DNA from 2 places in the Streptococcus chenjunshii genome. Region 2 is predicted to be linked to the other one. Evidence: predicted binding sites of a transcription regulator. Region 2 holds the regulator's gene; the other holds the start of a gene.
The links. Region 2 encodes CtsR, which represses protease genes until heat stress. Its sites were predicted from a motif close to TTGGTCAAAAAAGGTCAAANA; they were not measured.
Positions count from the first base shown of each region.

Region 1: DDV21_RS03570 (ATP-dependent Clp protease ATP-binding subunit) is a predicted target of CtsR. The motif match lies at 4,461-4,481, and genes of this name have one in related genera.

Region 1 is NZ_CP031733.1:700,777-717,335, forward strand. Features, by position in the region: gene DDV21_RS03565 (DUF2079 domain-containing protein) at 1-1,616, shown strand, start outside; gene DDV21_RS03570 (ATP-dependent Clp protease ATP-binding subunit) at 2,165-4,420, opposite strand; gene argF (ornithine carbamoyltransferase) at 4,643-5,623, shown strand; gene DDV21_RS03580 (YkuJ family protein) at 5,703-5,933, shown strand; gene DDV21_RS03585 (amino acid ABC transporter permease) at 6,150-6,830, shown strand; gene DDV21_RS03590 (amino acid ABC transporter ATP-binding protein) at 6,837-7,571, shown strand; gene DDV21_RS03595 (ferrous iron transport protein A) at 7,820-8,296, shown strand; gene feoB (ferrous iron transport protein B) at 8,293-10,443, shown strand; gene DDV21_RS03605 (FeoB-associated Cys-rich membrane protein) at 10,462-10,623, shown strand; gene DDV21_RS03610 (bifunctional methylenetetrahydrofolate dehydrogenase/methenyltetrahydrofolate cyclohydrolase) at 10,724-11,587, shown strand; gene DDV21_RS03615 (NAD(P)H-hydrate dehydratase) at 11,577-12,425, shown strand; gene xseA (exodeoxyribonuclease VII large subunit) at 12,661-13,989, shown strand; gene DDV21_RS03625 (exodeoxyribonuclease VII small subunit) at 13,979-14,212, shown strand; gene DDV21_RS03630 (polyprenyl synthetase family protein) at 14,205-15,071, shown strand; gene DDV21_RS03635 (TlyA family RNA methyltransferase) at 15,064-15,891, shown strand; gene DDV21_RS03640 (arginine repressor) at 15,878-16,348, shown strand; gene recN (DNA repair protein RecN) at 16,359-16,559, shown strand, end outside.
Region 2 is NZ_CP031733.1:250,383-266,941, reverse strand. Features, by position in the region: gene DDV21_RS01435 (NAD(P)H-dependent oxidoreductase) at 1-136, opposite strand, end outside; RNA gene ffs (signal recognition particle sRNA small type) at 890-985, opposite strand; gene tadA (tRNA adenosine(34) deaminase TadA) at 1,051-1,524, opposite strand; gene DDV21_RS01420 (MBL fold metallo-hydrolase) at 1,524-2,300, opposite strand; gene DDV21_RS01415 (ATP-dependent Clp protease ATP-binding subunit) at 2,487-4,928, opposite strand; gene DDV21_RS01410 (CtsR family transcriptional regulator) at 4,933-5,388, opposite strand; gene DDV21_RS01405 (COG2426 family protein) at 5,609-6,073, shown strand; gene tsf (translation elongation factor Ts) at 6,205-7,245, opposite strand; gene rpsB (30S ribosomal protein S2) at 7,341-8,117, opposite strand; tRNA gene DDV21_RS01390 (tRNA-Cys) at 8,344-8,414, shown strand; gene DDV21_RS01385 (M13 family metallopeptidase) at 8,545-10,437, opposite strand; gene treC (alpha,alpha-phosphotrehalase) at 10,552-12,183, opposite strand; gene treP (PTS system trehalose-specific EIIBC component) at 12,418-14,385, opposite strand; gene treR (trehalose operon repressor) at 14,724-15,434, shown strand; partial or broken gene DDV21_RS12040 (YqiA/YcfP family alpha/beta fold hydrolase) at 16,300-16,559, opposite strand, start outside.

The DNA.
Region 1 (16,559 bases), 450 kb from region 2:
TAGATCTTAAGCATTTTGGTATTGAGGCGGATAAGTGGGACAGCAGCCGGCTCTGGCTTTTACTGTTAGCTGTCTGCTATGCTTTATGTGCTTATTTTTTACTGAATGTTGTCAGACAAACAAAGGTTAAGAAAAATATTATCTCCTTGGCCGATAAGGAAAAAAAACTCTATGGTCTGGTGATATTTATTGGCTTAACCTATGTTCTTTATCTGTGTTTGGTAGTTGCTTATAAAGCAAAAACACTGTCAGTATCAACTTTTGATATTGGTATTTTTGCACAGATGTTTGAGAGTATGCGGCGTGATTTTACCCCGATAACCACTTTGGAAAGAGATAGGCTGCTGTCTCATTTTGCAGTGCATATTTCGCCGATTTATTATCTTATGTTGCCTGTCTACAGTTTGCTGCCTTATCTTGAAACTTTGGAAATTTTGCAAGTTCTAATTGTATTTTCCGGAGGTTTGCCGCTGTATTTCCTGCTTAAAGATTTGCATTTGCCAAACGTTGCCCGTCCTCTGCTTTGGCTTCTGTTTATCTTAACTCCAGCTATGACAACTGCAGGATCTTATCACCTGCATGAAAATTGTTTTTTAGTTCCTTGTTTGCTTTGGCTGATTTATGCAAACATGAAGCAGTGGCGCTGGCGCCTGCTGCTTATCGTTCTGCTGACACTTATGATAAAAGAAGATGCTTTTATTTATGTTGTGGCATTGGGGCTGTATTTTCTCTGGCAGAATCGCTTCCCTCAAAGTTTTGCAGCTAAACGACGTATCTTTTTTTCACAGCTGATCTTCCCTCTGATTTATTTTGCCTGCTGCGTCTTTATCTTAAATCATTACGGAGACGGACTTTTAGTCAGCCGCTTTGATTTGCTGTCCGGGCAGGAAGGCTTTGGCGGAATCTTTCAAACAGTCTTTCTTAATCCCGGTTATATTTTTGGCAGCTTCTTTACTCAGCACAAGCTGCAGTACCTCTTCCTTTTGTTTATCAGTATGGCTTTTTTGCCTTTAATGCAAAAGAGATGGGAAAATTACTTTTTGCTTTTACCTTTAATTGCAATTAACCTCTTATCTAATTACGACTATCAGACAGATTTTGGTTTTCAGTACAGTTATGGCAGCACAATTTTAGTTTTCTTCATGGCCTTGCTAGCTTTGGAAGGTTTTTATACCTACTGGCTGGATAAAGATGAGAAGCATTCCACCGTCTCTGTCCGGATTTTGACATTTATTATGACAGCTCTCTTATTTTCAGCGACTATCCTTTATAGCTATACCAACAGCTGGTATAAAGACATTCTGTATTATCAGCAGAATCAGGAAAAATTCACGGCTATTCATAAAACTTTAGCTGCACTTCCTACGGAGAAGAAAATACTGGCGCACTATTCCTATACGACCGATTTACGCAGAACCAAGGAACTGTACGATATTTTTTATCATAATGATCAAAGTTTTGACCCTTCTGTTGACCTTGTCGTCACTCCGCGCTCAACTGTAGAACATCAGGAAACAAGCACAGAATCTGAAATTGTAAAAATTTATATGGCGAATGGCTTTACAGAAACAGAACAATCCACGAAAGATGTCTTAATTCTGCAAAGAACAGACTAAACCAAGATACAAAGGCCGTTAAGAACGCAAAGAGAAAATAGGCGTCCGACCGCTGAGTCACCAAAGATTCAAGGGAGGGCGGTCTTTTTCTCGCAGCGTTTAGGCCGTGTTCAGTTCCGCCAAGATACAAAGGCCGTTAAGAACGCAAAGAGAAAATAGGCGGTAAGTCCGAAATCTTTGATTTCGCAGACGCACCCCTGCCAAGACGACTAAAAGGGTGCGGTCGGCTGTTAAGACGACAAAGCCTTCAGACATCTACGGCTGGCAAGAAGTTGAGCAGAACCTCAGTTCATAAGGTTCCCTCACTCTCTAATTTTCAAGTTCGGGTTGCCTGTGTACTCTCACAGCGTTTAGGCCGTGTTCAGTTTCACCAAGATACAAAGGCCGTTTAAATAGCAAAGCTGACAGCTTGCAGCTTACAAACTGACTTTGAGTTGTAAGAATGCTAGTAATGTGACAATGAGAAAACCTCCCTCAGACCAATTTTACCTTGGATCTGAAGGAGGTTTTATGGTATTTGCCGGCAGAAGTGTTTGTACTCTACTCATTTATTCAGCAGAAACTGCTTCAGCTGGGGTCTCTACTTTTTTAGCAGATTTAATCACAATTTTTCCATTGCTGGACATGACTGCCTTAAGATTTTTTTCGTTTGGATTTTCCAGATAATAATCGGTAATCGCATCTTCAATATTTTCCTGAATGGTACGCCGCAGCGGACGGGCTCCCATTTTTGGATCATAGCCCAGATCAACGAGTTTCTCTTTTACTTTATCTGTGACATCGAGATGAATGCCGCTGTGGCTGAGCCGGGCATTGACATCATCGAGCATCAAATCAACGATGTGCAGCAAGTTGTCCTTATCCAGTGCTCTGAATTCAATGATTCCGTCAAAACGGTTCATAAATTCAGGACTAAAGAAGTTACTGAGCTCGCCCAAAACAGAATTAGTCCGCCCTTCACGGGCTGCGCCAAAGCCGACACTGGCTTCAGCATGACCTGTACCTGCATTTGAAGTCATGATAATAATAGTATCTTTGAAGCTGACTGTTCGCCCTTGGCCGTCTGTCAGACGTCCGTCGTCAAGTACTTGCAAGAACATGTGCATAACATCCGGATGAGCTTTTTCCACTTCGTCAAGCAAAATCAGTGAATAAGGATTCCTGCGCACTTGTTCCGTCAGCTGACCGGCTTCTTCGTAGCCGACATAGCCCGGAGGCGCTCCTACCAGCTTAGCTACAGAATGCTTTTCCATGTATTCCGACATATCGAAGCGGATCATGCTGTCCGCCGACCCAAACAATTCGATAGCCAGCTGTTTGGACAACTCAGTTTTCCCAACACCGGTAGGGCCGACAAAAAGGAAGGAGCCGATAGGGCGGTTAGGTGTCCCTAAACCGACACGGTTACGGCGGATAGCCTTAGCAATTCTGTCAACGGCATCGTCTTGGCCGATAACATGCGCTTTTAGGTCATCAGCCAAGCTGATAAGCTGTGACTGTTCTTTTTCTTTCAAATCTCCAACCGGAATATTTGTTTTTTGTTCTACAATGCCTTCAATCGTTTTTTCCGTAATAACAGGGACATCTTGTTCATCAACCTTTTGTTTCTGCATTTCCTTATATTTAGCAATTTGATCGCGGAAATAAGCAGCCCGCTCGTAATCTTCATCACGGGTAGCTTGAGCCTTAAGGTTTTCGGCTTCAGTCAGCCGCTGGTCAATTTCCTTAGGATCAACAAAATTTAAGGTCAGATTCATCTTAGAGCCGGATTCGTCTAAAAGATCGATGGCCTTGTCCGGCAGGAAACGGTCCTGAATATAGCGGTTAGAGAGAAGAGCAGCAGCTTCAATGGCATCATCACTATATTTGACATGATGATAATCTTCGTATTTCTTTTGAATACCTTTAAGAATAGTGATCGTTTCTTCAACAGAAGGTTCATCTACTTTAACCGGCTGCATCCGACGTTCCAGCGCAGCATCTTTTTCAATAATCCGGTATTCATTGAGCGTAGTTGCTCCAACTAACTGCAGTTCTCCGCGGGCCAGAACTGGTTTAAGGATGTTGCCGGCATCCATATTGCCGTCACCGGCAGAACCTGCCCCGACAATTTCGTGAATTTCATCAATAAAAAGAATAACATCCTGCCGCTTACGAATTTCTTCCATAAGCTTTTGCATGCGTTCTTCAAATTGACCGCGGATGCCGGTTCCTTGCACCAAACTGACTACATCAAGGCGGATAACCTGTTTGTTTTTCAGCTTTTGCGGAACATTTCCGTCAACAATCTTTTGGGCTAAACCTTCAACGACAGCTGTTTTACCAACACCAGGCTCACCAATTAAAACAGGATTATTTTTGGTCCTGCGGTTAAGAATTTCAATCACTCGAACAATTTCTTCATCCCGGCCGATAACAGGATCAATGTCTCCTCGGCGGGCAATTTCGGTAACATTAATTCCAAATTCTTCCAGTAAGCCGTTTGGCTGCTGAGGTCCGTTCGGACGGCCGTTATTGCCGCCTCCGCCCCGTCCGCCTCCGGCCTGTGTAGGAGGGGTGTTAGGGAGCTGACCGTTAAAGGCGCGGAAATTATTCAAATCACCGAAGAAATCATCAAAGAAAGGGTTAGCAGAATTGCTTTGGTCATGCGAATCTTTGTTAAGACCGCCTAAAATAGTATTGTTAGGGTCAGTTTTCATGATTTGGTAGCAGTTCTGACAAAGATCAACCTGTCTTTGCTTACCATTAACATTTGTATATAAGTGGATTGTTGCTTCATTTAAATTACAATTTTGACAGAGCATAAGATAACCTCCCTTGTCATTTTCAATCAGTTCCGGCCATTTAGTCAAAGATGGTCAAACTTTATACTCATATTATAACACCCCAAAACAAGAATTCAAGTAAAAAGTTTGCAAATTTAGCACTTTCTTCATGAGAGTGATAAAAAATTTTTCCAAGAACTGACTTGCCAAAAAATGAATAATAATGTAGAATAATCTGTATAAAAATACAGGAGATTGATTATGAAAACACCGATATCTTTTTTAAAAGAAATAGATTTTAGCAAAGAAGAGCTGATGGAATTGATTGATTTGAGCCTCCGTTTTAAGGAGCTTAAGAAAAAAAGAATTCCTCATAAATATTTAGAAGGCCTTAACATTGCTTTAATTTTTGAAAAAACGAGCACCCGGACACGTTCGGCTTTTACTGTTGCCGGTCAGGACTTGGGAATGAATGTTACCTACCTTGGTGCAGATGAAATCCAACTAGGACGCAAAGAATCTGTTGCCGATACAGCTAAGGTTCTGGGATCCATGTTTGATGGTATCGAGTACCGCGGTTTTAAACAGGAGGATGCGGAAACTTTGGCCCGTTATTCTGGAGTCCCTGTTTGGAACGGTCTGACTGATACATGGCATCCGACACAGATGATTGCTGATTTTATGACTTTAAAAGAAATCTTTGGTTCTTTAGATGGTCTGCATATCGCTTATGTAGGTGATGGCCGCAACAATGTGGCACACTCGCTTTTAGTCACAGCAGCTATTTTAGGAGTCAATATTACGATTATTGCACCTGCTTTACTGCAGCCGGAAGAAGATATTGTGACTCTCGCCAAAGAACATGACAATGGAGCTGTTATTGAGATTACAGACCGGATTGAAGCAGTTAAGGGGGCTGATATGCTTTATACGGATGTCTGGCTGTCTATGGGGGAAACTGTCGATTTTAAAGAACGGATTGACCTGCTGCTGCCTTATCAAATTAATGCAGAACTCCTTGCTAAAACTGGAAAAGCTGATACTGTTGTGATGCACTGCCTGCCGGCTTTTCATGACTGTAAGACAGAGATTGGCCTCAATATTTATGAAAAATACGGTCTTGCTGAACTCGAAATAACCGATGATATCTTTCAAAAACACAGTTCGCTTATCTTTCAGGAAGCTGAAAACCGGCTGCATTCTATCAAAGCCATTATGTATTATTCCTTAAAAGAACTATAAAAGACAGTATCTTTTCTTGTGAGTTTAGACTCATTTATGTTAAAATAAGAAAGGATAATAAACTTATAGGAGAATATTCATGGAGTCACACTTAGTGAGAATTATCAATCGCCTTGAATTAATGGCGACTGACGGAGCCAATCTTAAACGCAATTTTGAACGCGACGGTGTTGTAGTGGCAGAGGTATCTTTCAGCAATGAGCCAGAAACAGGCCCGGTCTTTACCCTGCGTGATGTTGCAGCGCATGAGACTTACTCATTTGACAGTATTGATCTTATTGCAATGGAAATTTATGATTTGTTATATTAACCTGTGATTGAGGGGCTAGGAGTTGTTACTCCTAACCCTGTTTTTTATAAACAGACTTTACAGTACAGCAGCTGATGCAGCCTATATCGCTCTTTTAGAAGGGCTGTTGTTCTGCTTTTAAGATACTGTGATCCTTATCTTAAAATCGGTCAATGGATTGTATGTTTATTCAATTAATGTTATAATAAAACAGATTATAGTATAGAGGAGAAAATAATGAACCTTTCATTCTTGCCGACCTACTGGGCCTATTTTAATTACGGTGTTTTAGTCACTATTATGATTTCAGCCTGTGTGGTTTTTTTCGGTACAATTATCGGTATTTTAGTTTCCTTAATTAAGCGGACTAATATCAAACTATTTGATTGGCTGGTCAGTCTTTATGTTTGGGTTTTTCGCGGGACGCCGATGGTTGTTCAAATTATGATTGCTTTTGCTTGGATGCATTTTACGCATGTCCCGACTATTGGTTTTGGCGTGCTCGATCTCGATTTTTCCCGCCTGCTTCCGGGGATTATTATCCTTTCTCTTAACAGCGGAGCTTACATTTCTGAAATTGTCCGTGCCGGCATTGAAGCCGTGCCTAAAGGTCAGCTCGAAGCCGCTTATTCTTTGGGAATCCGTCCGGTTAACGCTATGCGCTATGTCATCCTGCCGCAGGCCTTTAAAAATATTCTTCCGGCCTTAGGTAATGAATTCATTACTATTATTAAAGATAGTTCGCTTTTGCAGACCATTGGTGTTATGGAACTGTGGAACGGGGCTCAGTCTGTTGTGACGGCAACGTATATGCCTGTCAGCCCGCTCTTGTTTGCTGCCTTTTATTATTTGATGGTAACAACCGTTATGTCGGCTTTGGTAAAAAGACTTGAAAACCGAATGGGACAAGGGAGGTAAAAACTGATGACAGAGACACTTATTTCAATTAAAGATCTTCATAAATATTTTGGCAAAAATGAAGTTTTAAAAGGCATCAGTCTGGATATTAAACAGGGAGAGGTTGTTGTCATTATCGGTCCATCAGGATCAGGAAAGTCAACTTTTCTGCGCACCATGAATCTTCTTGAAATGCCTACCAAGGGTACTATCACTTTTGAAGGCGTGGATATTACTGACAAAAGCAATGATATCTTTAAAATGCGGGAAAAAATGGGAATGGTTTTTCAGCAGTTTAATCTTTTTCCAAATATGACAGTGCTTGAGAATATTACGCTTTCTCCTATTAAAACCAAGAGAATAGCTGGCGAAGAGGCAAGGGAAAAAGCTTATGATCTGCTGGCAAGAGTTGGTTTACAAGATAAGGCACAAGCCTACCCGGCCAGTCTGTCCGGCGGCCAGCAGCAACGTATTGCCATAGCCAGGAGCTTAGCCATGGATCCGGATGTTCTCCTTTTTGATGAACCAACATCGGCTCTTGATCCAGAAATGGTTGGAGAGGTGCTGACTGTCATGCAGGATTTAGCAAAATCCGGTATGACTATGGCCATTGTTACGCACGAGATGGGCTTTGCCAGAGAGGTAGCCGATCGTGTTATCTTTATGGATGACGGCGTTATTGTTGAAGAAGGTAAGCCGGAAGCCATTTTTGAAGCAGCTCAGGAAGAGCGCACCCAAGACTTTTTAAGCAAGGTTTTATGATTGATACTAAAAAGAAACGCCTGATTTTCGGCGTTTTTTTGCTTTAAAATGTGTTACAATAGAAGTATATTTTGCAGCCGCCTGAGGGCGGGACAGAACCTTTCATTCAAAAGCGTTCCCCCTGTTCCCTCTTTCTAAGTTCGTGCTGCCACAGGCTAGGTCCGCGAAATCGAAAAGATTTCGGACTTACCGCCTATTTTCTCTTTGCGTTCTTAACGGGCTTTGTATCTTGGTGTGAGGTGGAAGTGGTGATTTTACAGGATGGTGCTGTTAGGGTGCCTTATCAAATTGTTAGTATTGATCTGCCTGAAGACAGTATCAGGCATCTGTCCAATCTGGGGCTGAAAGTGGGAAGCAGGCTGGAATTGATTTCCAAAACAAAGGCGAGTGCGATTTTGATGTTAAAGTCCAGTCGGCTTGCTTTTGATGCCTCTATTTTAAGTAAGATTACGGTATCCGAAATAAGGGATGAAATGCCCAGCCTGCCTTTATCGCAGCTGAGGCCGGGAGAATTTGCCTATATTTCTGGTATTCATGCTGTTGGTGAAGCGAAGCGCCGGCTGATGGACATGGGCTTGACCCGCAGGACAAAAATTTTCCTAAGAAAACGGGCTCCGCTTGGAGACCCGCTTGAACTTAGGCTGCGGGGATATGAACTGACACTGAGAAAATCAGAAGCGCAGATGATCAGTGTAGTCAGAATCAATGAAAAGGAGGCAAGATGACCGAAATAGCATTAATTGGCAATCCTAACAGCGGAAAAACCAGTCTTTTTAATTTGCTGACTGGCACCAATCAGCGTGTCGGCAATTGGCCCGGAGTTACTGTCGAGCGCAAGAGCGGCAGAGTTAAACAGGATAAACAGGTGCTGATGCAGGATTTGCCAGGAATTTATTCCATGTCGCCCTACAGTCCTGAAGAAAAAGTGGCTAGAGATTATTTACTGAGCAATCGGGCGGACAGTATTTTAAATGTTGTTGATGCGACTAATCTGGAAAGGAATCTTTACCTGACAACACAGCTGATTGAAACCGGTATACCGGTTACTATTGCGCTCAATATGAGCGATGTGCTTAGGCAGCAGAAGAAAGCTATTAATTTAGAAAAACTTTCCTATCAGATGGGAGTACCGGTTATCGCAACCAGTGCTTTAAAAAATACAGGAGTAACAAAAGCTTTAAATAAAGCCTGTCAGACGACCAAGGCAAGCGTTGACAGTATTCAGTACCCGACTTACGATAGTAAATTTGAAGCGGCTTTAGCTCAGATTATCGAAGTTCTGGGACAGACAGTGCCGGAAGCCTCTCAGCGTTTCTATGCTATTAAACTTTTTGAACGGGATCAGCTGGCAGCGGCAGATTTAGATTTGTCGGCTTTTCAGAAAAGTGAAATTGCAGATATTATCAAGATAACAGAAGATATTTTTGCAGAAGATTCCGAAACGATTGTTATCAATGAACGTTATGCCTTTATTGAACGTGTCAGTAAAATGGCTCAAAGTCAGGACAGCAATTTTAAAATGACTTTATCTGATAAAATAGATCAGCTAGTGACAAACCGCTTTCTTGCTTTACCTATTTTTGCTTTCGCTATGTTTATTGTCTACTATTTATCTATACAGACGGTAGGAACAATAGGTACGGACTGGGTGAATGACAGTTTGTTTGGGGAATACATTCCTGCTGCTGCCGAAAGTTTCCTGACTTACCTGCATGTGGAAGCCTGGCTGACAGAATTGATAATTGACGGTATCATTGCCGGTGTTGGGACAGTACTCGGCTTTTTGCCGCAAATTTTTGTCTTGTTTATTTGTCTTGGTATCTTAGAAGATATTGGTTATATGAGCCGAATTGCCTTTGTTATGGATCGTATTTTCAGGCGTTTTGGGCTCTCGGGCAAATCTTTCATTCCCATGCTGATTGCGACCGGCTGCGGCGTTCCGGGAATTATGGCCAGCCGGACAATTGAAAATGAGCGGGACCGCCGGATTACAATCATGACTGCAACTTTTATGCCTTGTTCTGCTAAATTATCAATTATTGCTTTAATCGCTGGGGCTTTTTTTCCTAACAATCCTTGGATTGCACCGAGTGCTTATTTTTTAGGATTTGCTGCGATCATCCTTTCAGGTATTGCGCTTAAGAAAACACGTCTTTTAGGCGGTTACACCAGTCCTTTTATCATGGAGCTCCCTGCCTATCATTTGCCTAAACTTACAGCTGTTTTTCGCTACGCTTTTGGGAAAGCACTGAGTTTTATGAAACGTGCAGGAACCATTATTTTCACATTAACCGTTCTCATTTGGTTCACCAGTTCTTATGATTTTACTTTGCAGGCAGTTGCTGCCGAACAAAGTATCTTAGCCAGTCTTGGTCATGCGCTGTCTTGGCTTTTTGCCCCGCTTGGCTTTGGGAACTGGAAGGCAGCCGTTGCCGCTTTTACGGGTCTGGCGGCAAAAGAAACAGTTGTTGCGACTTTCGGCGTACTGTATAACAATCCTGAAGCGGGTGAAACCAGCCGTCAGCTTTGGCACAGCCTGCAAGGTGATTACACGGCTTTGGCTGCTTACTCTTTCTTGGTTTTTAATCTGCTTTGTGCGCCTTGTTTTGCTGCTATAGGGGCGATTAAACGTGAAATGGGAGATTTGAAATGGACGCTGGCAGCGATTGGCTTTCAGACGGGCTTAGCTTATGTTGTCAGCTTGATTATTTATCAGTTTGGTTTACTTGTTTTCTACGGTCAGCCTCTGTCGTTTTGGACTTATGCAGCCTTTACTTTATTCTGCCTGCTGCTGTATTTTATCAGCAGAAAACCGCGTCAGTTCAAAGGAAAAGTGATTAGCATAGATAATTTAGGGCTTGTACAGGAATAAAGTTAGAAAGGAAACATGATGTCAACCTTGATTATTGGCAGCCTGATTATTTGGGCAGTGTTCATGAGTTTGCGCTATTATATCAAGCAGAGAGGTTCCTGCGGAGACTGCGGCTGTTCCTGCCCAGTGAAAGATGAAATGCAGAAAGCAGCCAGACAGAGATTAAAAGAAACTCGCTGAATTTAAACTGAAGGGTTTCTTTTGAGCGACTTTTTAAAATTCAGCATTTTAAGCTCGCTGCTTTTTTGGTATAATAGAAAAAAATTAAAATGGAGACGATATGGCAGCAATTATTGATGGTAAAGCTTTGGCGCAGAAAATGCAAGGGGCTTTAACGGAAAAAGTCAAACAAATGAAAGAAAAATACGGTCTGGTTCCGGGATTAGTGGTTATTTTGGTTGGCGATAATCCAGCCAGTCAGATTTATGTGCGCAATAAGGAGCAGGCTGCTCTTAAAGCCGGCTTTCGGAGTGAAACAGTGCGTTTATCCGAGTCGGTCAGCGAGGAAGAACTGATTGAGCTTATTGGCCAATATAACACTGATCCGGCTTTTCACGGGATTTTGGTCCAGCTTCCTCTGCCCCAGCACATTAATGATAAAAAAATTATTCTGGCGATTGATCCGAATAAAGATGTGGACGGTTTTCATCCGATGAATACCGGTCATTTATGGAGCGGCCGTCCCGGTATGGTTCCCTGCACGCCAGCGGGCATTATGGAGCTGCTGCATGAGTACGGCGTCAATTTAGAAGGAAAGCATGCTGTGATAGTCGGCCGTTCCAATATTGTCGGTAAGCCCATGGCACAGCTATTGTTGGATAAAAATGCCACAGTGACGCTGACCCATTCAAGAACCAGACAGCTTCCTGATATTACCAGACAAGCAGATATTTTGATTGTTGCTATTGGTTCTGGGCATTTTGTAACCAAAGAGTTTATTAAAGAAGGGGCTGTGGTTATTGATGTCGGGATGAACCGCAGTGAAACCGGCAAACTTATTGGTGATGTTAAGTTTGAAGAAGCAGCAGAAGCGGCCAGTCTGATTACACCTGTTCCAGGCGGAGTCGGTCCAATGACCATCACTATGCTGCTGGAACAGACCTATCAAGCGGCTCTCAGAAGTGTGATGGCAAATGATTATTAAGGAAGATTTTGTCCGAAATGTGGTTCAGCCCCGCCCACTTAAAAGCCATAAAGGGACTTTTGGCCGTGTTCTTTTAGTTGGCGGCTGCTCTCCCTACGGCGGTGCCATCATCATGGCGGCTGTCGCCTGTGTCAGCAGTGGCGCTGGTCTGGTTACTGTGGCAACAGATCAGAATAATATTTCAGCCCTGCACAGTCATCTCCCGGAGGCAATGGCCTTTGCTCTGACAGACAGAGAGCGGCTTGTGCAGGAGCTTTTGCGTGCCGATGTCGTTTTAATCGGTCCAGGACTGGGGGAAGAGTTTTTGGCTCAGCAAAGTTTTGAACTGGTTATGACAAAAGCTTTATCCCGGCAAACCTTGATTATTGACGGCTCAGCTCTCAACCTGCTGGCCCAAAAAAGGGATATGGATTTGCAGGCAAAAAAACTGATTCTGACGCCGCATCAAAAAGAATGGGAACGTCTGTCCGGACTGACAATCAAGGAGCAGACACCGGAGCAGAATCAGGCCGCACTGGCAGATTTTCCTCCCCAAACAGTGCTGGTGGCTAAGTCTCATCGAACGGTGATTTACGGACCGAATGGCCAGATAGGTGAGCTGACTGTCGGCGGGCCTTACCAGGCGACAGGCGGGATGGGAGACACTTTAGCAGGTATGATTGCAGGCTTTGCTGCTCAATTTTCTGTTTCATCTTTTACAGCTGCTGCAGCAGCTACCTATCTTCACTCAGCTATTGCAGATGAGCTCAGTCAGACAGCCTATGTAGTCCTGCCGACACGGATCAGCCAAGAGCTGCCTCAGGCTATGAAAAAACTGTCGGCAAAGGCAGGTAGCTAATGCCCCTCCCTTAAGCTCAAAAAGAGTGATTGCCCTGATTCCCAGATTGATAAGGAATCAGGGTTTTCTTAACGATCCTTCTCTGCTATTTTCCTGTAAAAATGCTATAATGGTTTTATCTATACATAAATCAAAGAAAGGGAGCAGGCACGGGAAAAGGAAACACTTTAGCTAAGAAACCGGCAGGTCAGTCTATTCTTTTAGGCTGTCTTGCTTTTGCCGTGCAGCAGAATATATGTCAGACTACTTGTCAGTATCGTCTCTGACCAGATATTTAAAATTAAAATTTGACAGAGACCCTTATTTAGAAAGGGTTTATCTGACCGGTCAGGTTTCCAATTTTCGGAAGCGGCCAGCGCATCAATATTTTTCTCTGAAAGATGACAAAGCGGTGATTCAAGCCACCATGTGGGCCAGTCAGTTTAAAAAACTTGGTTTTGACTTAGAAGAAGGCATGCAGCTTAATGTCATCGGCCGTGTTCAGCTGTATGAACCCGGCGGTTCCTATTCTATTATTATTGAAAAAGCTGAGCCCGATGGCTTGGGAGCTTTAGCTGTTCAGTTTGAGCAGCTAAAGAAAAAGCTCACGGCAGCCGGCTATTTCGCAGCAGAGCACAAACAGTCCCTGCCGCAGTTTGTTAAAAAGATTGGCGTGGTAACCAGTCCCAGCGGAGCGGTTATCCGTGATATTATAACAACAGTATCCAGACGTTTTCCAGGTGTGGAGATTCTTCTTTTTCCCACCAAGGTTCAAGGAGAAGGCGCCAGTCAGGATGTTGCCCGCAATATCGCTTTGGCTAATGAACGTTCGGATTTAGATTTGCTCATTGTTGGCCGCGGAGGTGGGTCTATTGAGGATCTTTGGGCGTTTAATGAGGAAGTTGTTGTTGAAGCTATCTTTGCTTCCCATCTGCCGGTGATTTCCAGTGTTGGGCATGAGACGGATACAACCTTAGCGGATTTTGCAGCCGATCGGCGGGCAGCAACACCGACAGCAGCAGCTGAATTGGCAACCCCTGTTACTAAAGCTGATCTTTTGACTCGGCTGTCAGAACATAAAAACAGAGCCTATCAAGCAGTCAGCCGTCAGATTAGGCAGAAGCAGGAAAGGTTGGGAAAACTGGCTCATTCGGTTGTTTTTCGGCAGCCAGAGCGCCTGTATGACCGCCAGACTCAGCAGCTGGACAGGCTGACAGCTGCTATGACGGCGGCTGTACAGCAGCAGTACAGAGTATCCCTGCAGGCAGAGCGTTTGCTGAATCAGCGCCTGCGCTCACTTGGTCTGACTGAAAAAATCAGCCGCTATCAAGAACAAATCATGCAGCTGAACCGCTTGCTTATGAGTAAGGCAAACAGTCTTTATGAAGCGAAAGCTGCGCGGCTGGAAAAAGCTCAGTCAGCCCTTCTGTCGCTGGATACAAAACGTATTGTTGCCCGAGGATACGCCCTTATTCACAAAGATGAGAAACTTATCGTCAGTACAAAAACTGTCAAAAAAGGCGACCGTTTGCAGGCAGAACTGCGGGACGGCCAGTTAGAAGTTGAGGTAAAAGATGTCAAATAAGGAAAAAACAAAAAAAACATTTGAAGAAAATCTTCAGGACCTAGAAGCTATTGTCAGCAAGCTGGAAAATGGAGACGTCCCTTTAGAAGATGCAATTGCTGAGTTTCAGGAAGGCATGCGCCTTTCTAAAAAATTAGAAAATACTTTGCAGGAAGCTGAAAAAACATTGGTTAAAGTCATGCAGGCTGATGGGACAGAAAAAGAAATGGATGCTAATGGATAAAATTTCAAAAATCAATCAGACGATTCAGTCTTACTACCAAAAGCAAGGGGTGTCTTCGGATTTGTCCGAGGCCGTCCTTTATTCTCTTGAGGCTGGCGGCAAGCGGCTCCGCCCTCTGCTAATGCTGCAGATTATCGAGGGTTTTGGGCTGTCACTGACTGACAGCCACTATCAAGCAGCTGCCAGTGTAGAATTGATTCATACAGGCAGTTTGGTTCATGATGACCTGCCAGCAATGGATAACGATGACTACCGGCGCGGTCAGCTGACCAGCCATAAGCGCTTTGATGAAGCGACAGCCATTTTAGTTGGTGATGGGCTCTTCCTTGATTCTTTTGGACTGTTGGCTGCTGCGGATTTACCGGATAAGGTTAAAACTGCTTTAATCTATGAGTTATCGCTGGCAGCAGGAAGCCGCGGAATGGTCGGCGGGCAGATGCTGGATTTAAAAGGTGAAAAGCAGCAGCTGGCTCTGCCGGAACTGCAGAAAATTCATGCTAATAAAACGGGGAAACTGCTGGCTTTTCCTTTTGTTGCCGCCGGTCTGATAGCAGAGCGGGAGGATGAAGAATTAACAGCTCTAGCAAAGGCAGGTGCTTTGATAGGCTTGGCCTTTCAGGTGCGGGATGACATTTTAGATGTAACAGCTGATTTTGCAGAAATCGGTAAAACCCCTCAAAAAGATTTAGCTGCAGCCAAAGCCACTTATCCCAGCTTAGCCGGTCTGGAGCAATCTTATCAGATTTTAGAAGAAAGTTTAGCTGAAGCAGAAACAATTTTTCAAAATCTGATGAAAGAAGGAGACTTTGCCGCCGGTCAGGTTCTGCAGACCATAGAAAGGTTAAGGTTGGATGCCTAAAGAAAGAGTTGATGTTTTAGCTTACAAACAAGGGCTTTTCAGCACAAGGGAGCAGGCCAAACGTGCGGTAATGGCCGGCTTAATTTTGGCGCTTGACAATGGAGAGCGTTTTGATAAGCCCGGTGAGAAAATTGATGCAGACAGAGAATTGACAGTGAAAGGGCAAAAAATGCCCTATGTCAGCCGGGGCGGATTGAAATTGGCTAAAGCGCTTCAGGTTTTTGATATTGATGTCCAAGGCCGGACAGTCTTAGACATTGGTGCCTCCACGGGAGGCTTTACCGATGTTTTGCTGCAGAATGGAGCACGGCTGGTCTATGCTGTTGATGTCGGCCGCAACCAGCTGGTTTGGCAGCTGCGGCAGGATCAGCGCGTACGCAGCATGGAACAGTATAATTTTCGTTATGCTCAGCCGGAGGATTTCAGCGAAGGGGAGCCTAGTTTTGCAGCTATTGATGTCAGCTTTATTTCCTTAAACTTGATTTTGCCTGCTCTGCACAGGGTTCTGGCAGATGACAGTCAGGCTGTAGCTTTAGTCAAACCGCAGTTTGAAGCGGGCCGCAGTCAGGTAGGTAAAAAAGGAATTGTTAAAGACAGAGCGGTTCATAACAGTGTTTTGGACAGGGTTGCTGCTTTTGCCACAGCTGCTGGTTTCACTGTTTCCGGGCTTGATTATTCGCCTATTCAGGGAGGACAGGGGAATATTGAATTTTTAGCTTATCTGCAAAAATCTGAATTTCCGGAAAATCGTGTAGGAGGAATGATTCAAGAAATAACAGAACAAGCACATGAGGAATTTAACAAACATGAAGAAAAGTGAACGATTAGAACTGATTAAAAAAATTGTCCAAGCCAATGAGATTGAAACTCAGCATGAGCTTTTAGAGCATTTGGCTGCTGAGGGTCTCAGGCTGACTCAGGCAACAATTTCGCGAGATATGAATGAAATTGGTATCATCAAGATTCCTTCTCCTAAAGGCCCTTACATTTACGGTCTGTCCCAGGACAGTACTCAGAGTGACAGTCCTGTTCCTAAACCGATAAGAAGTACGGTCTTATCTATATCTAAAGAAACACTGGGCTTGGAACAAATGCTGCATTTAAATGTTGTCCCGGGGAACAGCCGGCTGATCAAACGCTTTTTGCTGGAAGATTTCTCTGAGCTGATTTTTAGCGTCCTTGCCGATGACGACAGTCTGCTTGTCATAGCGAAGGATTCAGCAGCTGCCGGAACTATCCGCGAAAAACTGGCAAACTGGGTAGCAGAGCAAGATTGAGAGGAAAAGCATGCTTCTGGAAATTTCTATTAAGAACTTCGCCATTATTGAAAACATTTCCTTAAATTTTGAAAACGGCATGACTGTTTTAACTGGTGAAACCGGTGCCGGAAAATCAATTATAATCGATGCTATGAATATGATGCTGGGCAGCCGGGCTAATGTTGATGTCATTAGGCAGGGAGCTCAAAAAGCTGAAATTGAGGGTTTT
Region 2 (16,559 bases):
TCCCCCGGACTTCCATTCCGGGAATTGTTGATATCTGTGCAACCATCCCAGTTCCCATCTGTCCGGCACCGATAACCCCAACTTTAATAGGATTATGCTGTGCTTCACGCTCCAACAGCTTACCATATAATGTCATAACTCCCCTCCTTCTGTCATTTGACAATATATTTATCATTTGTTATGAAACATTGTAAATCCTTTTTCGACATTTGTCAACAGTTTTGTCAAATGTTTTATAAATTATTTTTTTCACAAACGCTTTTGTCAAAAACACTGCTATATATAGCATTTGACACTATTTGTTTTTAAATTTCACAAAAAGCAGCATGGACTCTCCGCTTAATATGCTCTTCCGTCAAAACAAAAAAAGATTTAATAAGCTTTTTAAACTGCTCTCCTTACTGTTGGCTGTATCTTTGCTTAATCTTGCTTCATTTCACTTAGCCATTTAAAAAATTACTAGCTATACAGTTTACTTAACGTAAAAAATAATTATAAAAAAGGAAGGGAAAAGCAATGAAAGACGAAAAACAACTTAGCATCTTGCTGACAATCAATGTCCTACTATCGCTTATCAATCTCCTCATCAGCTTTTTTAAATAATTGAGATTTTATCCTAACGTTTTTATCCTTTTATATAAAAAGTAGGTATCACTTATTGCAATCATGAGGAGTGAAATGCCGGTGATATAAGCGCAAAAAGAGAGTGTCATGGAAATAGGAATTAAAAAAAGAACACAGTAATGTCCTTTCTTGCAGGTCAATTAGAAATTTTATCAAAAAAAGCAACTTCTGAGAGTTCAGGTGCGTTTGAGCGCATAATAATAGTCAAACATTGTATTTTACCCAGCTAAAAACCCCTTTGAAAAGTTGATTTCAAAGGGGGTGTTTTATATAAGCAAAAAGAGCACACAGCCTAACTCGCTTAGGGCTGCTGGATTCCTCCCCTGACCCACTTCACGCAAGACTGTTGCTCCACTAATTATTATATCATACTTCTGCTAAGTCTGCCAAGTCCCAAAAATTCGGATAAGATGAACCTTTTTCCGCTTACCGTTTCAATCTTCTCTGTCTGAAAAAGTCTTGCATGATTTGAGCACACTCGGCAGCTAAGATGCCGGTTTCAAGACTGACACGATGGTTGAGACGCTCATCCTGCAAAACATCATAGAGGCTGCCGCCAGCACCGAATTTCTGATTTTTAGCCCCATAGACAACATGCGGGATACGAGCGAGACCTATGGCACCGCTGCACATCACACAAGGTTCGATTGTGACAAAAAGCGTGCTGTCCAGCAGCCGCCAATTACCTTCATGGCGGTTGGCCGCATTAATAGCCATAATTTCAGCATGCATCACTGCCTGATTTAACTCTTCCCTCGCATTATGGCCGCGGCCGATGATTTTATCCTCTTTGACGATCACGCAGCCGATTGGGATATCCTCTTTAGCGAGTGAAATCTGAGCTTCCTTGAGGGCCTCGTGCATGAAATATTCTTTTTGTTCCTGTGTAAAAAGAGACATTATAATTTTCCTAAATCCCAAGCTTTATGCGGTTCAGCCAAATCAACCGGGACACCTTGGGCATGATGAGCAGCCTGCTGGCGCAGAACTTCCAGATGATTGTCCGAATCTGTGTTTTCAGGGCCAAACTGCGGCAAATGAGTTAAAACCAGTCTCTGAACTCCAGCCTGAGCTGCGATTTTCCCAGCCTCCTTAGAAGTTAGATGGGCCGGATGGCCTTCCTGCCCTTCATAAAGATAGACATCAGCCAAGAAAAGATCTGCTCCTTTTGTAAAAGGAAGCAGTTCCGCAAAATAGCCTGTATCTCCCGTGAAGACCAATACCTGACCGCTGTCACGCTCAACAATACGCATGGCATAGCAGACTACCGGATGCACTGTCTTGATAAAACTGACGGAAAAAGGCCCGATTGTTTCAATCCCGTTAACATCATAGGCAATTCCTTCAGCAACACCTTCCAAAGTCAGTTTAGCAAATTCGCTCTTATCTTCATTATGGCCGTAAGTCGGCAAAACTTTAGACTGCCAAAGGGCTTTAGGGTAAAGCTGACGGTAATGGCGAAGGACGCCCAAGTCTGCTACATGATCAGGATGATAATGGCTGATAATAACAGCGTCTAAATCCAAGGGGCTGAGCTCTTTTTCCAATTCATTGAGGGCTCGGCTGCCAGCGTCAATGAGAAGCTGAAACCCATTTTCTCCGGTCAGCAGGTACGAAGTGGTCCCTTGCTCTTTATAAGGATAGCCGCCCCAGCAGCCGATAGTTGTTAGTTTCATAGCATTCCCTCCCTTTGCTTTTCTTAGCTTTATTATAACAAAAAAAGAATAGACCAACATAAAAAAGCCCTTAGAAAATAGCATTTCTAAGAACTTTGTCAATATACCTGCAGCCTGTCTAAAAACTGTCTTTGCAGTATACAGACGGCCCGGCTCAAATAGGACTGGCCGGAAATTATTCATCTATCAGGCGAGGGCAAATTTTAATCGCCCTTTTGAGAAGCCAATCTTGACCGCACTGCCGCTGGTTAATTCTCCCGAGAGAACCAGCTCAGACAGTTTGTCCTCAACCTGAGTCTGCAGGGTCCGGCGCAGAGGCCGAGCCCCCATTTCAGGATCATAGCCGTCTTGAGCCAGATGTTTTAAGGCTGAAGGCTGAAACTTAAGACTAATCTCTTTTTCTGCCAGATTGTTGATCAAAGGCTGCACCATAATCTTAACCACTTCACGCATATCGTCTTGGCTTAAGCTGTGGAAAACCACCTTTTCATCAATTCGATTAAGAAATTCTGGCCGATAGGCATGTTTGAGCTCTTCTAGAATCCTGCCCTGCATCGCTTGATAATCCTGACTGACAGCTTTGGCACCAAAACCGACAGTTTTATCATCGCGCAGAGCTGTTGCTCCTAAGTTGCTGGTCATAATAATGATTGTATTGGAAAAATCAACCTGGCGGCCGCGGCTGTCGGTCAGCATTCCATCGTCAAGAACTTGCAGCAGAACATTGAAAATATCCGGATGGGCTTTTTCGACTTCATCAAAAAGCAGGACTGAATAAGGTTTATTGCGGACTTTTTCAGTCAATTCACCGCCTTCTTCATAGCCCACATATCCGGGCGGCGCTCCATTGAGACGGCTGGCTGCAAATTTCTCCATATATTCTGACATATCAAAACGAATCAGAGCTGATTCATCATCAAAAAGGACTTCTGCCAAAGCTTTTGCCAATTCCGTTTTACCGACACCTGTCGGCCCCAGAAACATGAAAGATCCAATCGGGCGTCTGCCGCTGCGGATCCCAGACTGGTTCCGGCGGATAGCCCGGCTGATTGCGGAGACAGCGGCTGCCTGACCGATAACACGCTTATGCAGCTCTTTTTCTAAATTAAGGTATTTTTTACTGTCTGCCTGTGTCAGTTTTTCAACCGGAATGCCAGACAGCTTGCTCAAAGTGCTCATAATATCAGCTTCCGTCACCGGAGTTGGTTCAGGACGGCTGGACTTGGCTGCTGCTTTTAAAAATTGCGAAGCCTTCTTAAAATCCCCTGCCAAAATCGCTTCATCTGCCGGTGTTAAATAAGCCGGTTTTTCTTTTTTGACCATATTCTGGACTTGTGCACTCGCCTCGTCTAAGAGATCAATGGCTGAATCCGGCAAATGCTTGCTTGTCAGGTAACGGTGAGCCGCTTTAACAGCCGCTAGGGCCGCTGCTTCTGAAATCACAACATTGTGATAATCTTCGTAAGATTTTTTTAGCCCAAGCACGATCTCATATGCCGCTGCTTCATTCGGTTCTTCAATCAGCACCTTAGCAAAACGGCGCGACAGAGCTGCATCCTTTTCGATATGTTTTTGATATTCTTCCTGAGTGGTTGCTCCAAGCGTCCGAAGTGTTCCCCGTGCAAGTGCAGGTTTCAGGATATTAGCGGCATCGAGTGTGCTGTCAATGCCGCTGCCAGAACCCATAATCGTATGCAGTTCGTCTATAAAAAGGATGATGTGGCCATCTTCCTCAATATCAGCAATGATTTGATTCATCCGCTCTTCAAAGTCACCGCGGAAACGTGTTCCGGCAACAACACTCATCATATCCAGTTCAAGAACCTTCATATCCTGCAGCTCATAAGGAATAGAGCCGTTAACAATGCGCTGAGCCAAACCATAAGCCAGAGCGGTCTTCCCTACCCCGGCATCACCGACTAAAACTGGGTTGTTCTTCGTTTTTCGGCTGAGAATCTGCACCATGCGGGAAATTTCCTTCTCCCGGCCAATAACAGGTTCCAGCTGTCCCAGACGCGCCATCTCTGTCAGGTCCCGTGTGAATTCAGAAAGTTCACCAGCAGTTCCAGGCGGCTTCATCATATCGGAAAAATTGGTGTTGACTTTCGTTTTCTTGGGTTTACGTAAATTATGGATAGCTTTCAGATCTTCCTTAGTGAAGCCGGCCTGCCTTTCCAAAGATTTGCGCAGATCTAATAAACGGACCGATTCCCCGTCGTCTTTCATTTTAAATCCGACCATCTCCAGAAGCCGTGTAGCAGTGATATCCATAGTCAGCAGCATGGCAAACAGAACATGCTCTGTCCCGACTTCTTTGCCCCCTGTTACTTGGCTGATGCCCTCAGCCAGCTGCAGCAGACGCTTCACTGCCGGAGACTGCTCAACAAAATCAATCGTTTCAACATCTTCTTTGGGAACTTTGCCCAGAGCCAAGATAGCCGCTGCTTCATATTCTTCTGTATTGATATCAGCCTCATACTCTGCCAGACTGAGTCCGGCAACAGAATCAGGAATAAAAACCATAGCCAGCAAGATATGCCAGCTCTCAAGATAAGGGCTCTCATACCGAGCCGCCTGATAGAGAGCCAGTCTAAAAACTTCCTGCATTTTAAACGAATAATTGCTCATTTCCTTACCCTTTTCTGTCTAATCTCTGTAAAATTTTACGCAGCATACGGGCACGAATTTCAGGGCCATCCTTGCCTAAAACCTCATCAGACGATGTGGCTAAAATAATCTGGCCTTCGCGCCGGCTGACAACTTTTTCTTCAAACAGCAGCTGAATCAAATCTGCAAACACCTGCTCACTGATTCGATCGCCAATACTGGCCATCAGGCTGCCCAGCATCTGATGCTGGTCAGAAAAGCAGACTTTCTCAATACGGATGTAGCCGCCGCCTCCTCGTTTGCTCTCTACAATATAGCCGCGGCTCTCTGTGAAACGGGTTTTAATCACATAGTTAATTTGACTGGGAACAACACGAAAGGCATCTGCTAGGTTAGAACGCTTAATTTCAGCAATTCCTGATTGAGCCAGCAATTGTTTGATATATTCTTCAATACTGTCAGATGTATTTTTTGATGCCATGGTGTCACTTCCTTTCAGCCGTTTGACTATAACTGACTATTATTATACCAAAAATTACACTATTTTTAAATGAAAACCATCCATTTCTGTTTAAATCTCTCCCAAAAGAATGGAAAGCTGCCAGACATCCTTAAAGTCTGCCTCCAAAAATGCTTTTAGTTGAGAATATTCGCTGCTTAGGATAAAATGGTACATGTACGAAAAGAAAGGCCCTTAATCCATGAATTACATTATTACATTTCTCATTTCAATGGTTCCTCTAATCGAGCTTCGGGGAGCTGTTCCCTATGCTATTGCCTCAGGAATTCCTATGTGGCAGGCCATTATAATTGGCGTTATCGGCAATATGCTGCCTGTTCCGATTATTTTCTTCTTTGCCCGCCGTGTTCTGGAATGGGGCACCGACAAACCAGTTATTGGCGGTTTTTTCACCTGGTGTTTAAAGAAAGGTCACAGCGGCGGACAAAAGTTAAGCAGGGCAGCCGGAGAAAAGGGGCTGTTTCTGGCGCTCCTGCTGTTTGTTGGCATTCCTATTCCCGGAACCGGAGCCTGGACCGGGACCCTGGCTGCGAGTATTCTAGACTGGGATTTTAAGCGCAGTGTTGTTGCAGTTATGCTGGGGGTTATTTTAGCCGGCTTTATTATGGCTTCATTAACTGTTCTGGGACTCTCAGCTTTCTTATAGGAAAAAACAAAAACACTCCTAAAGGTAGATATAAAACTATCTTTAGGAGCGTTTTTTAGCGCTGATTTTATTTATCATACAAAAGAACTCTTACAGACAGCATTCCGTAAGAGTTCTTTTGTATAAACGTATTAGTTGTTCAGGGCTTCTGCCATAGTTGCCGCGACTTCTGATTCGAAATCATTAGCAGCTTTTTCGATACCTTCCCCAACTTCAAAGCGGGCAAAATCTGCAACTTTAGCATTTACTGAATCAAGATAGGCTTCAACGGTTTTGCTGTCATCCATGATATAAACCTGTGCCAGCAAAGTATATTCTTGGTCAACCTTAGTGTTGTCAAGCATGAAGCGAGCCATCTTGCCAGGAATAATCTTATCCCAGATTTTTTCAGGCTTGCCTTCAGCCTGCAATTCTGCCTTAATATCTGCTTCAGCCTGCGCCAGCACTTCATCAGTCAATTCAGCTTTTGAACCGTATTTCAGGAGCGGAAGGGCTGGTTTGTCAACCAATGCGCGGCTTTCATTGTCCTGTTCAATCTTATGGTTCATCTGCGCCAATTCATCGCGGACAAATTGCGGATCCAGTTCCTTATAGGACAAAACTTTTGGTTTCATTGCAGCGATGTGCATAGACACTTGCTTAGCTAATGCCTCATCACCGCCATCAAGCACACTGATAACACCGATACGGCCGCCATTGTGCTGGTAAGCACCGAAAGCCTGCTCATCTGTTTTTTCCAGAAGGGCAAAGCGGCGGAAAGAGATTTTTTCACCAATAGTTGCTGTCGCATTGACATAGGCCGCTTCTAATGTTTCACCCGAAGCTGTCACCAAAGCCAAGGCCTCTTCATTATTGGCTGGTTTGCCTTCAGCGATAACTTTCGCTGTTTCATTAACCAGTTCAACGAACTGCGCATTTTTAGCAACGAAATCTGTTTCAGCGTTAACTTCCACAACTGCTGCCACGTTGCCGTCAACATAAACTCCGGTTAAACCTTCAGCAGCAACACGGTCTGCCTTTTTAGCTGCTTTAGCCATCCCTTTTTCGCGAAGCAGCTCAATTGCTTTATCCATATCGCCGTCGGTTTCAACCAATGCTTTTTTAGCATCCATGACACCGGCACCGGATTTTTCACGCAATTCTTTTACAAGGGCTGCAGTAATATTTGCCATTTGTGATTTCCTCCAAAGATTATTTACTTTTACAAAAAACGGGACAGAACAGTTCTCCTGCTGCCCGTTTAATAAGCTTGGTTACGACTGTCGTCTTATTCGTTTGACCCTTCAACAACCTCAACAATTTCTTCAATTGAATCAGCTTGGGTCTCTGCCTGTGCTTCCGCAAAATCTACTTCTGCATCTTCACCTTGGCGGCCTTCAATAACGGCATCAGCCAATTTAGACGTAATTAATTTAACGGCACGGATCGCATCGTCATTAGCTGGGATGATAACATCGATATCATCAGGATCAGCGTTAGTATCGACCATAGCCACTACAGGAATTCCTAATTTCTTAGCTTCTTTAACTGCGATTTGTTCTTTATGCGGGTCAACAACATACATCACATCCGGAATACGCGGCATATCTTCGATTCCGCCTAAGAATTTTTCCAGACGGGCACGCTGTTTGTTGAGCAGAGCCACTTCTTTTTTAGGAAGCAAGTCAAAAGTGCCATCTTCTTCCATTGCTTTGATTTCTTTGAGACGGGCAATCCGTTTTTGGATGGTATCCCAGTTCGTTAACGTTCCACCCAACCAGCGGTGGTTGATATAAAACTGTCCTGCGCGTTCTGCTTCTTCTTTAACAGCATCCGCAGCTTGTTTTTTCGTTCCTACAAACAAGATAACAGCATCGTTTGCTGCAGCATCACGGACAAAATCGTAAGCTTGATCTGCCAATTTTACGGTTTGCTGCAAATCAATAACATGAATCCCGTTGCGTTCTGTAAAGATGTATTTCGCCATCTTAGGATTCCAGCGACGTGTTTGGTGGCCGAAGTGAACACCGGCCTCAAGAAGTTGTTTCATTGAAATGACTGCCATGAGTATTTCTCCTTTTAAAATGTTTTTTGCGGCAGGTTTCCTGCCTTCCCTCTTTCAGATATCAGCTTGCAAGCCCACTCTGCCAAGAGCAACAAGCTCACAATCCATCTAAAATGAGTATTCGCTGTTTATAACAGCTCTCTTACTATATCAAATTTGCCCCAAAAATGCAAGGGGTTCGAGCTTGACGAATCGCTTTTTTTAAGGTAGAATACTATTTGTCTACGGCGGTATAGCCAAGTGGTAAGGCATGGCTCTGCAAAAGCTTGATCGTCGGTTCAAATCCGTCTACCGCCTTAATTAGTATGAAATACGGGCTGAACAGCCTTTTATCTCAATAAAAAACCTGTTTTTAAACAGGTTTTTTTTGTTTTAAAAAATTCAGCGGCTTTAAGCTAACAGCAAGGAAAGGAGCAAGATCGGCTTCTTACCAAATGATGACACGGTCTTGCGGAGCCCGCCACATCCCATCGCCTTCTTTTACCCCGAACGCTGCATGAAAGTCGTCAAAGTTGGTCACTGTTATATTGGTCCGCCACTCTGCCGGAGCATGGACATCCACTGCGGCCAGCATTTGCATATATTCCGGCCGAGCCTTCATCCGCCAGATTGTTGCAAAATTGACAAAGAAGTCATGAACTGAAAAATCTGCTTCCGCTTTGGCTGCTTCCAAAGCACAGGCCAAACCGCCGAGATCCGCAACATTTTCTGACACGGTCAGTTTCCCATTGACTTTAGCTCCATAGGAATCCAAGCCGTCAAACTGCTCAACAACCCGATCTGTCCTTGCTTCAAAGGCTTTGTAATCCGCATCTGTCCACCAGTTGTTAAGACTGCCGTTTTCATCAAATGAAGCGCCGTTAGTATCAAAAGCGTGTGAAATTTCGTGCGCTATAACCGCACCGATGCCGCCGTAATTGGCTGAAGAACTCTGTTCCAGCGAATAAAACGGTGCCTGCAAAATAGCTGCTGGGAAGACAATCTGATTTTGCTGGGGATCATAGTATGCATTAACCATGTGAGCCGGCATATGCCACTCCTCACGGTCAACCGGCTTGTTCCACTTGCTCCAGCTGTAGGCGATTGAAATCTTAGCCAGATTCTGGGCATTTTCGACTAAAGTCAATTGCTCATCAATTATCTTTTCTTTATATGTTTCTGGTAATTTTTCCGGATAGCCGATATGCGGCCTGATGACATTGAGTTTGGTAATCGCTTTTTCGCGTGTCGCTGGTGCCAGCCAGTCCGCTGTTTCCAAACGCGATTTATAGACAGCGATCATGCTGGCCACTTTCTGTTCAACATCGGCCTTAGCCTGAGGCGAAAATTTTTCGCCGGCATACCAGAGCCCCAATGCCTGATTGTAAGGCCCCTGCGCTAAATAAAAGGCCGCTTTTTTCTTATCCTGAGCTTTAGGCGTTCCTGATAGAGCGCGGCTGTAGGTGCCTGATACAACCCGAATCTCATCAGTCAGATAGGCATTAAAGCTGGTTGCCGCACTGTGAACCAAATAGGCTTTGAGCAAATCCCAGTTGTCTTCTGTATAAAAATCAGCTGCAGCCTGCCAAAACCGCTCTTCCGGAACAATAATCTGATCGGGAAGCTGGCCGAGAATCTGCTTGAAGAAATCGTCCAAAGGAAGCTCGGGAACCAATTTTTTAAAATCCTCCCAAGCATAAGGATGGTAGAGCTTGACATATTCGGAACTTTCCTCACTTGAGAGGACTAACTGGGCCAGTTTCGCATCTAGAGCGATTATCTTGTCCAGCATGTCCTTGATTTCCTCTGCGGAAAAACCAAACTGCGGCAGGAGCTTTTCCTGAGTCTGCCGCCAAATAGCCAGAAGCTCACGCCCTTTTTCATTATCTTCAGCGTAGTAACTGGTGTCCGGCAGAATAATGCTTGGTGCCTCGGCCCACAGCACATTCATCCGAGCATTCATAAAATCAGGAGCTACGCCAAATGGCATCAGATTAGGTTTAGCGGCCAATTCATAGTCCGCCAGTTTAGCTGTAAATTCTTTGAAAGAAGAAAGATTTTGATACTCTTCAATTAGGGGCAGAACAGGGCTGACACCGTCCCGCTCCCGCTGGGCATAATCAGCTGTCATTCTGTGGAATTTAATAAAATTCTGCAAAATACGGTCATCGGGAAGCTCTTTGCCAGCCAGCCAGCGGTCAGTCGTTTCCAGCATCAGCTCTTCAATTTCATCTGCTAAGTCGGAAAAACCGCCTGTCCGCGGCTTGTCATCCGGAATCTGAGCTGTCTTTTCCCATTCGCCATTAACCGCTCGATAAAAATCATCTTGATAGTTTGTCATAACTTGCTTGCTCCTTATGTTGAAAAGTAACTTGTCTTTTTAGGCTCATCTTTTACATTGTACCAAAAAAGCCTAAGAAAAGCATTTCTTAGACTTTTTCTCTGTCCGCTTCATCTAATTTTGGGCCGCTAAAATGGCTAAGGTTTGATAAGGTTTCAAAGTGATTTTTTCGTCTAGGACAGTATCCGCATAATTGCTGAGCAAAATCTCTCCCGTCCGGTACTGTTCAGAGAGATTAAGAGTGACATTCTGGCCAAAGAAATTATTGATAACCAGCAGTCTGTCGTCGCCAAACAAGCGCTCAAAAGCGTAAACCCTGTCACTGTCCTGATAAGCCGCTCGGTAAGCTCCTTCTGCGATAATCGGCATCGCTTTGCGCAGACGAATCAATTTTTGATAAAATGGAAAAATCTTTCCTTCTTTTTCCTTTTCCACATTGATTTGCGGGTAAGACTTGCCAACTTTAAGCCAAGGAGCTGTGTCAGAAAAGCCGGCATTCGGACTGCTGTCCCACTGCATCGGCGTCCGTGAATTATCTCTTGATTTTGCTTTAATGATGGCGAATGCTTCTGCCGGAGACTTCCCAGCTGCCAGCAAATCCTGATAAGCATTCAGACTTTCTACATCTGCGTAGTCAGTCATGGAATCATAGTCCGGGTCAAGCATACCGATCTCTTCCCCCATATAAATATAGGGGGTTCCGCGTGACAGATGGATACTGGCCGCCAGCATTGTTGCCCCTTCATTGCGAAAATGCTCAACATCAATGAAGCGGTTGAGCGCTCTTGGCTGGTCGTGGTTGTTCCAAAACAAGGCATTCCAGCCGCCGCCCTGGCTCATACCCTCCCCCCAAGTATGAAAAAGGTTTTTCAGCTCAATAAAATCAAAGGGCTTGCGTGTCCATTTTTGACCATTATCATAATCAACTTTAAGATGATGAAAATTGAAGACCATATCCAATTCATGGCTGGAGGGATTGCTGTACTGCACACAGTTTGGAATGTCTGTGAAGCTCATTTCCCCCACGGTTATCCCCATCTCATCATCGCCAAATGTAGCTTTGTTCAGCATTTGCAGATAGGTATGGTTAATCGGCCGGTCAGTGTATTCCGGCTTGCCGTCAAAATTGGGATTATCTTTGAGCACTTCATCTTTACCGATTAAGTTGATAACATCAAAGCGGAAACCTTTAACCCCTTTACTGCGCCAAAAATTAACCACTTTAAAAAGTTCTTCGCGGACATGGGGATTGCGCCAGTTGAGATCGGCCTGAGTGACATCGAAAAGATGCAGATAATACTTTCCTGTGTCGCCAAAAGGCGTCCAAGCATTGCCGCCAAACTTAGACTGCCAGTCTGTCGGTTCATCTCTCAAAATAAAGAAATCCTGATAAAAACGGTCGCCTGCAAGAGCTTTTTGGAACCATTCGTGATCAGTTGAACAGTGATTGAGCACCATGTCCAGCATGATTTCAATGCCGTATTCCTTAGCCTGCTGTGACAGTTTTTCAAAATCGGCCATTGTGCCAAATAAAGGATTCACTGCTTTATAGTCGGAAACATCATAACCATTATCGCGCTGAGGACTGGGGTAAAAAGGATTGAGCCAAATAACATCTACGCCCAGCTCTGCTAAATAGGGGAGTTTGGCAATAATACCGCCTAAATCGCCGATACCATTGCCTGTTGTGTCTTTAAAGGACTTGGGATAAATTTGATAAACGACTTGTCTTTTATCGAAGGACATCATTTCTCCTTTTTTTTCGTTAATTGTTATCAGATTAGCATCAATACGGTTTCGGACAGCATCTTGAAGATTAAAACGCTTGAACAATAACACAGCCGCTTTTCGCAAAAATTAAGATAAGCTGTGACACTATAGAGAAAAGACGGACAGTACCTTTTTCAGTTTATGTTGAAATCAGTTTTTGTCCGTCTTTTTCTTCACATTGAAGGCCTTGTTCGTTAAAAACACTGAGACCTAAATTTTAGTAGCGGTCAGCAAATCATCGCCTCGCTGAACTGTTTGCGGCAGAGCAAGCGCTGCATCAGCCTGAAAATCATTTTGATTAGTCACAATGACAGGTGTTTCAATCACGTAGCCTGCTGCTTTAATCTGTTTGATGTCAAAGCTAATCAGTCTGTCTCCGGCCTGAACACTGTCGCCCTGTTTAACATGAGCTGTGAAACCTTGTCCTTCAAGGTTAACGGTATCCATACCGATATGGATCAACAGTTCCACACCTTGAGGAGTTACCAAGCCTACTGCATGTTTGGTTGGGAACAGAACAGATATCTCACCGGCAACTGGAGCGGTCAGCTCTCCTTCACCAGGATCAATAACAACACCTTGTCCCATAACCCCTTCAGCAAAGACCGGATCAGCGGCTTCTGCCAAAGGTTTTGCCTGTCCTGTTAAAGGGCTCTGAATCTTAACCAATGTTCCTTTTGGTGCTTCAGCAGCTGCTTCTGCCTGAGCCAAAGCTTCTGCCTGAGGCGCCTTAACCGTTTGATCCTCTGCCTTAGTGAAAAAGCCGGCTTTGCGGAAAAAGAGGGTTAAGACAAATGGAACAGCAACAGCAACCAGCATCAGCAAAGCAAAAATACCCATATAGCGTGCCTGAATAGAAAGAATACCCGGCAGACCGCCGATACCAATCGCATTGGCTGTCACATTAAAGGTCGTTGATAAAAGTCCGGCAATACCAGAACCAATCATTCCGGCTACAAAAGGATAGATATACTTCAGGTTAACCCCGAAGAGCGCTGGCTCTGTAACACCCAAATAAGCAGAGATGCTGGCCGGCAGGGCAATCTGTGCCTCTCGTTCATCATGGCGGTTCATCCAATAGTAAGCTAAGACTGCTGAACCTTGAGCAATATTAGACAGGGCAATCATTGGCCACAGCACGGTTCCCCCGCTGTCAGCAATCAGCTGTGTATCAATGGCATTAGTCATATGATGGAGCCCAGTGATAACAAGCGGAGCATAGAGTGCACCGAACACGGCGCCGAACAGCCATTTGAAGGAACCTGTCAAGCCGGCAAGGACAACCGTCGAAATCCATTGCCCGATAACCCAGCCGACCGGACCAAGAACTGTGTGAGCCAAAATTAAAGCCGGAAGCAGAGACAGAAAAGGCACGAAAATCATTGAAACAACTTCCGGAATAACTTTACGCCAAAAGCGTTCCAAATAAGCCAAGGACAGCCCGGCAAGAAGCGCTGGAATAACTTGAGCCTGATAGCCGATTTTATTAACAGTGAAATAACCAAAATCCCACACCCAGTCTTTAGCAATTTCAGCGGCCGATGTGCTGGCTACATTATAAGCATTGAGCAGCTGATTCGGTGAAATCAGACAGATCCCAAGGACGATACCCAAAATCTGTGAAGTCCCCATTTTACGCGAAACCGACCAGGTAATACCAACCGGAAGATAATGAAAAATAGCTTCACCCGGCAGCCAGAGGAAACTGTTTACCCCGCTCCAAAATTGAGAAACTTCAACAATTGTTTTCCCATCTAAAGCCGACCAAGCCACTCCTTCAAGAATATTACGAAAGCCCAGGATCAGACCTCCGACAATGATAGCCGGAATAATCGGCGTAAAAATTTCAGCCAGCATAGTGACCGCACGCTGAACAGGATTTTGCTTGCCTGCAGCAGCTGATTTAGCCGCTTCTTTGGACACGCCTTCGATACCGGAAACCGCCGTAAAATCATTGTAAAAAATCGGAACATCGTTGCCGATAATGACCTGAAACTGTCCGGCATTGGTAAAGGTTCCCTTGACTGCAGGAATACTTTCAATCGTTTTGACATCAGCCTTGCTTTCATCGTTTAAAACAAAGCGCATCCGTGTCGCACAGTGTGTTACAGCCGAGACATTCTCCTTGCCCCCGATTGCCGACAGCAAATCTCGAGCCTCTTTTTCAAATTTTCCCATAATACCTTGCTAGAAAAACTAGCCCTCCTTATAAAAACGTAAGCAGCAAAAGCAGATAGCAGTTAGTACCAGCCTAACATTTCCCGTATCGGACAAGAAAGTCTCTGCTCCAGACAAATGGTTCAAAAAATAAGATAATCTGCTGAATTTCTAAAGCCATAACACGGCCAAAGTCTCTTATTTTTTGTTTGTAATCCTATGCATAGGTGAGTTACAACTTTATTGTAATCGATTGCAAATTTGTCTGCAAGTCGTTTGGAGACTTTGGCGGATATTTTTGGTAAAATAAAGTAACTTGTCTGCTTATTTCAAAACAAGTCAGCAAAGGAAAACGGTAAATGAAAAAATATGAACACATTTATAAATTGCTGGAAGCCGATATCTTAAAAGGTGTTTATGCCATCGGCGACTATCTCCCCAGCGAAACTGAACTGGCCGCTCAGCATGCTGTCAGCCGCGATACTGTCCGCAAAGCTCTGACACTTTTGGCTGAAAACGGCTTAATTAAAAAAAGGCAGGGTTCAGGCTCACAAATTATTAAGCATGAACCCATTAACTTTCCGGTCTCAGCACTGACCAGCTATCAGGAATTGGTAGAGAGTTTAGCTATCAATTCCCAGACCAACCTGATTGCCATCGACAAATTAATCGTTGATGAAAAACTTTCACTTCTGACCGGTTTTAAAGTGAACAGCCTCGTTTGGCGCCTTATTCGCCAGCGTATCGTTGACGATGTCGCATCCATCCTGGATATCGATTACCTCAGCAAGACTCTCGTTCCCCAAATCAGCAGAGCGGCTGCCGAATACTCTATCTATCACTATCTGGAAAATCAGCTGCATTTAGATATTGCCTATACTAAAAAAGAAATTACCATTGACCAGATTAACGAACGCGATAAACTTTTGCTGGATATCGGCTCAGAGCACCATGTTGTCTCTGTTAAGTCCAAAGGATACCTGAGAGACGGCAGGCAGTTTCAATTCACAGACAGCCGCCATAAACTGGACAAGTTCCGTTTTGTTGACTTTGCCCAGCGCAAACGATAAAGAAACAAAGCGGTATAAAGCCTATACAGATAGCTCCAATTCAAACAATTGCCTAAATTAATAATGTAAAACCTTTTTACAAAAAAGAAGGCTAAACTGACTATGTCCATATATTGAATAAGATTTATTTTCTTGAAGATAGTACCTTATATCGTCAAATAAGCAGCCTACTGTCTTACTAAAGTTAGATTCTAAACGAGAAATTTTGTTTTTAAAACCCCATAATTTATATCTCAGTCGTAAGATACACCTTTTTTATTGGTTTTTTCAAATAAAAAAATTAATAAAAGAATTTCATATTCGAAAAAAAGTCTTACCTTTAATTTTTAATGATATGATAAAAGGCGTACCCAATGTTTAAGGAGGTAATTTATGTTTTTTAATATCTTTCCTGCAGGATTGATCTTTATCCAATCCTGTTAACAGACTTTTCTTTTCTTCATTTTTGGACCTAAAAAAGCAAGCGGCAGGAAAGCTGCTTGCTTTTTTTGCAAGTCTGAAAATTTAGTGAGATTTTGGGGCATTTACTGGAATTTGTCAGGAAAATAATCCATCGCCTTATAATCACTAATTTTTATACTATACGGAAAGATTCAAACATATCACACCGAAATCATTAAGTATAAGATTGTTATTTTTTGTTTTTATGTTTGTGTGATTTTTTACGTAAATCATCACTAGATGCAGAAACCGCACCAAAAGTCGCAGCGACAATAAGAAGCCACATTGCAAAAGACATATAGCCCTCTCCCCTCTGTTTTTCTATTTTATCTAACGAAACAGTTAACTATTTTTTATACTGTACAACCACTTGCTATGTATTATATCTCAGGTCAGATCACAATAAAATTAATCATTTTCGCTATTAAACACTAACCCATGTTTTTATGCTGGCAATTTGTTTAACATCATTGGCAATACTTTTTAAATCGTGATTGCCAGAATTAGGAACAATATATTCTTTGCCCAAATATACAGCGCCTAAAGGGCGCATAACATTATTAAGCCAATCTTTCTGAGTTGTAACTCTAGTGACTTGCCCCGTAAAGGTCTTCAGTTCATTTTTGATATCAGTAATGGTTTGTTTTGCTTCTGCCTTATTTGAAGGTAAATCGAAACGCTTCT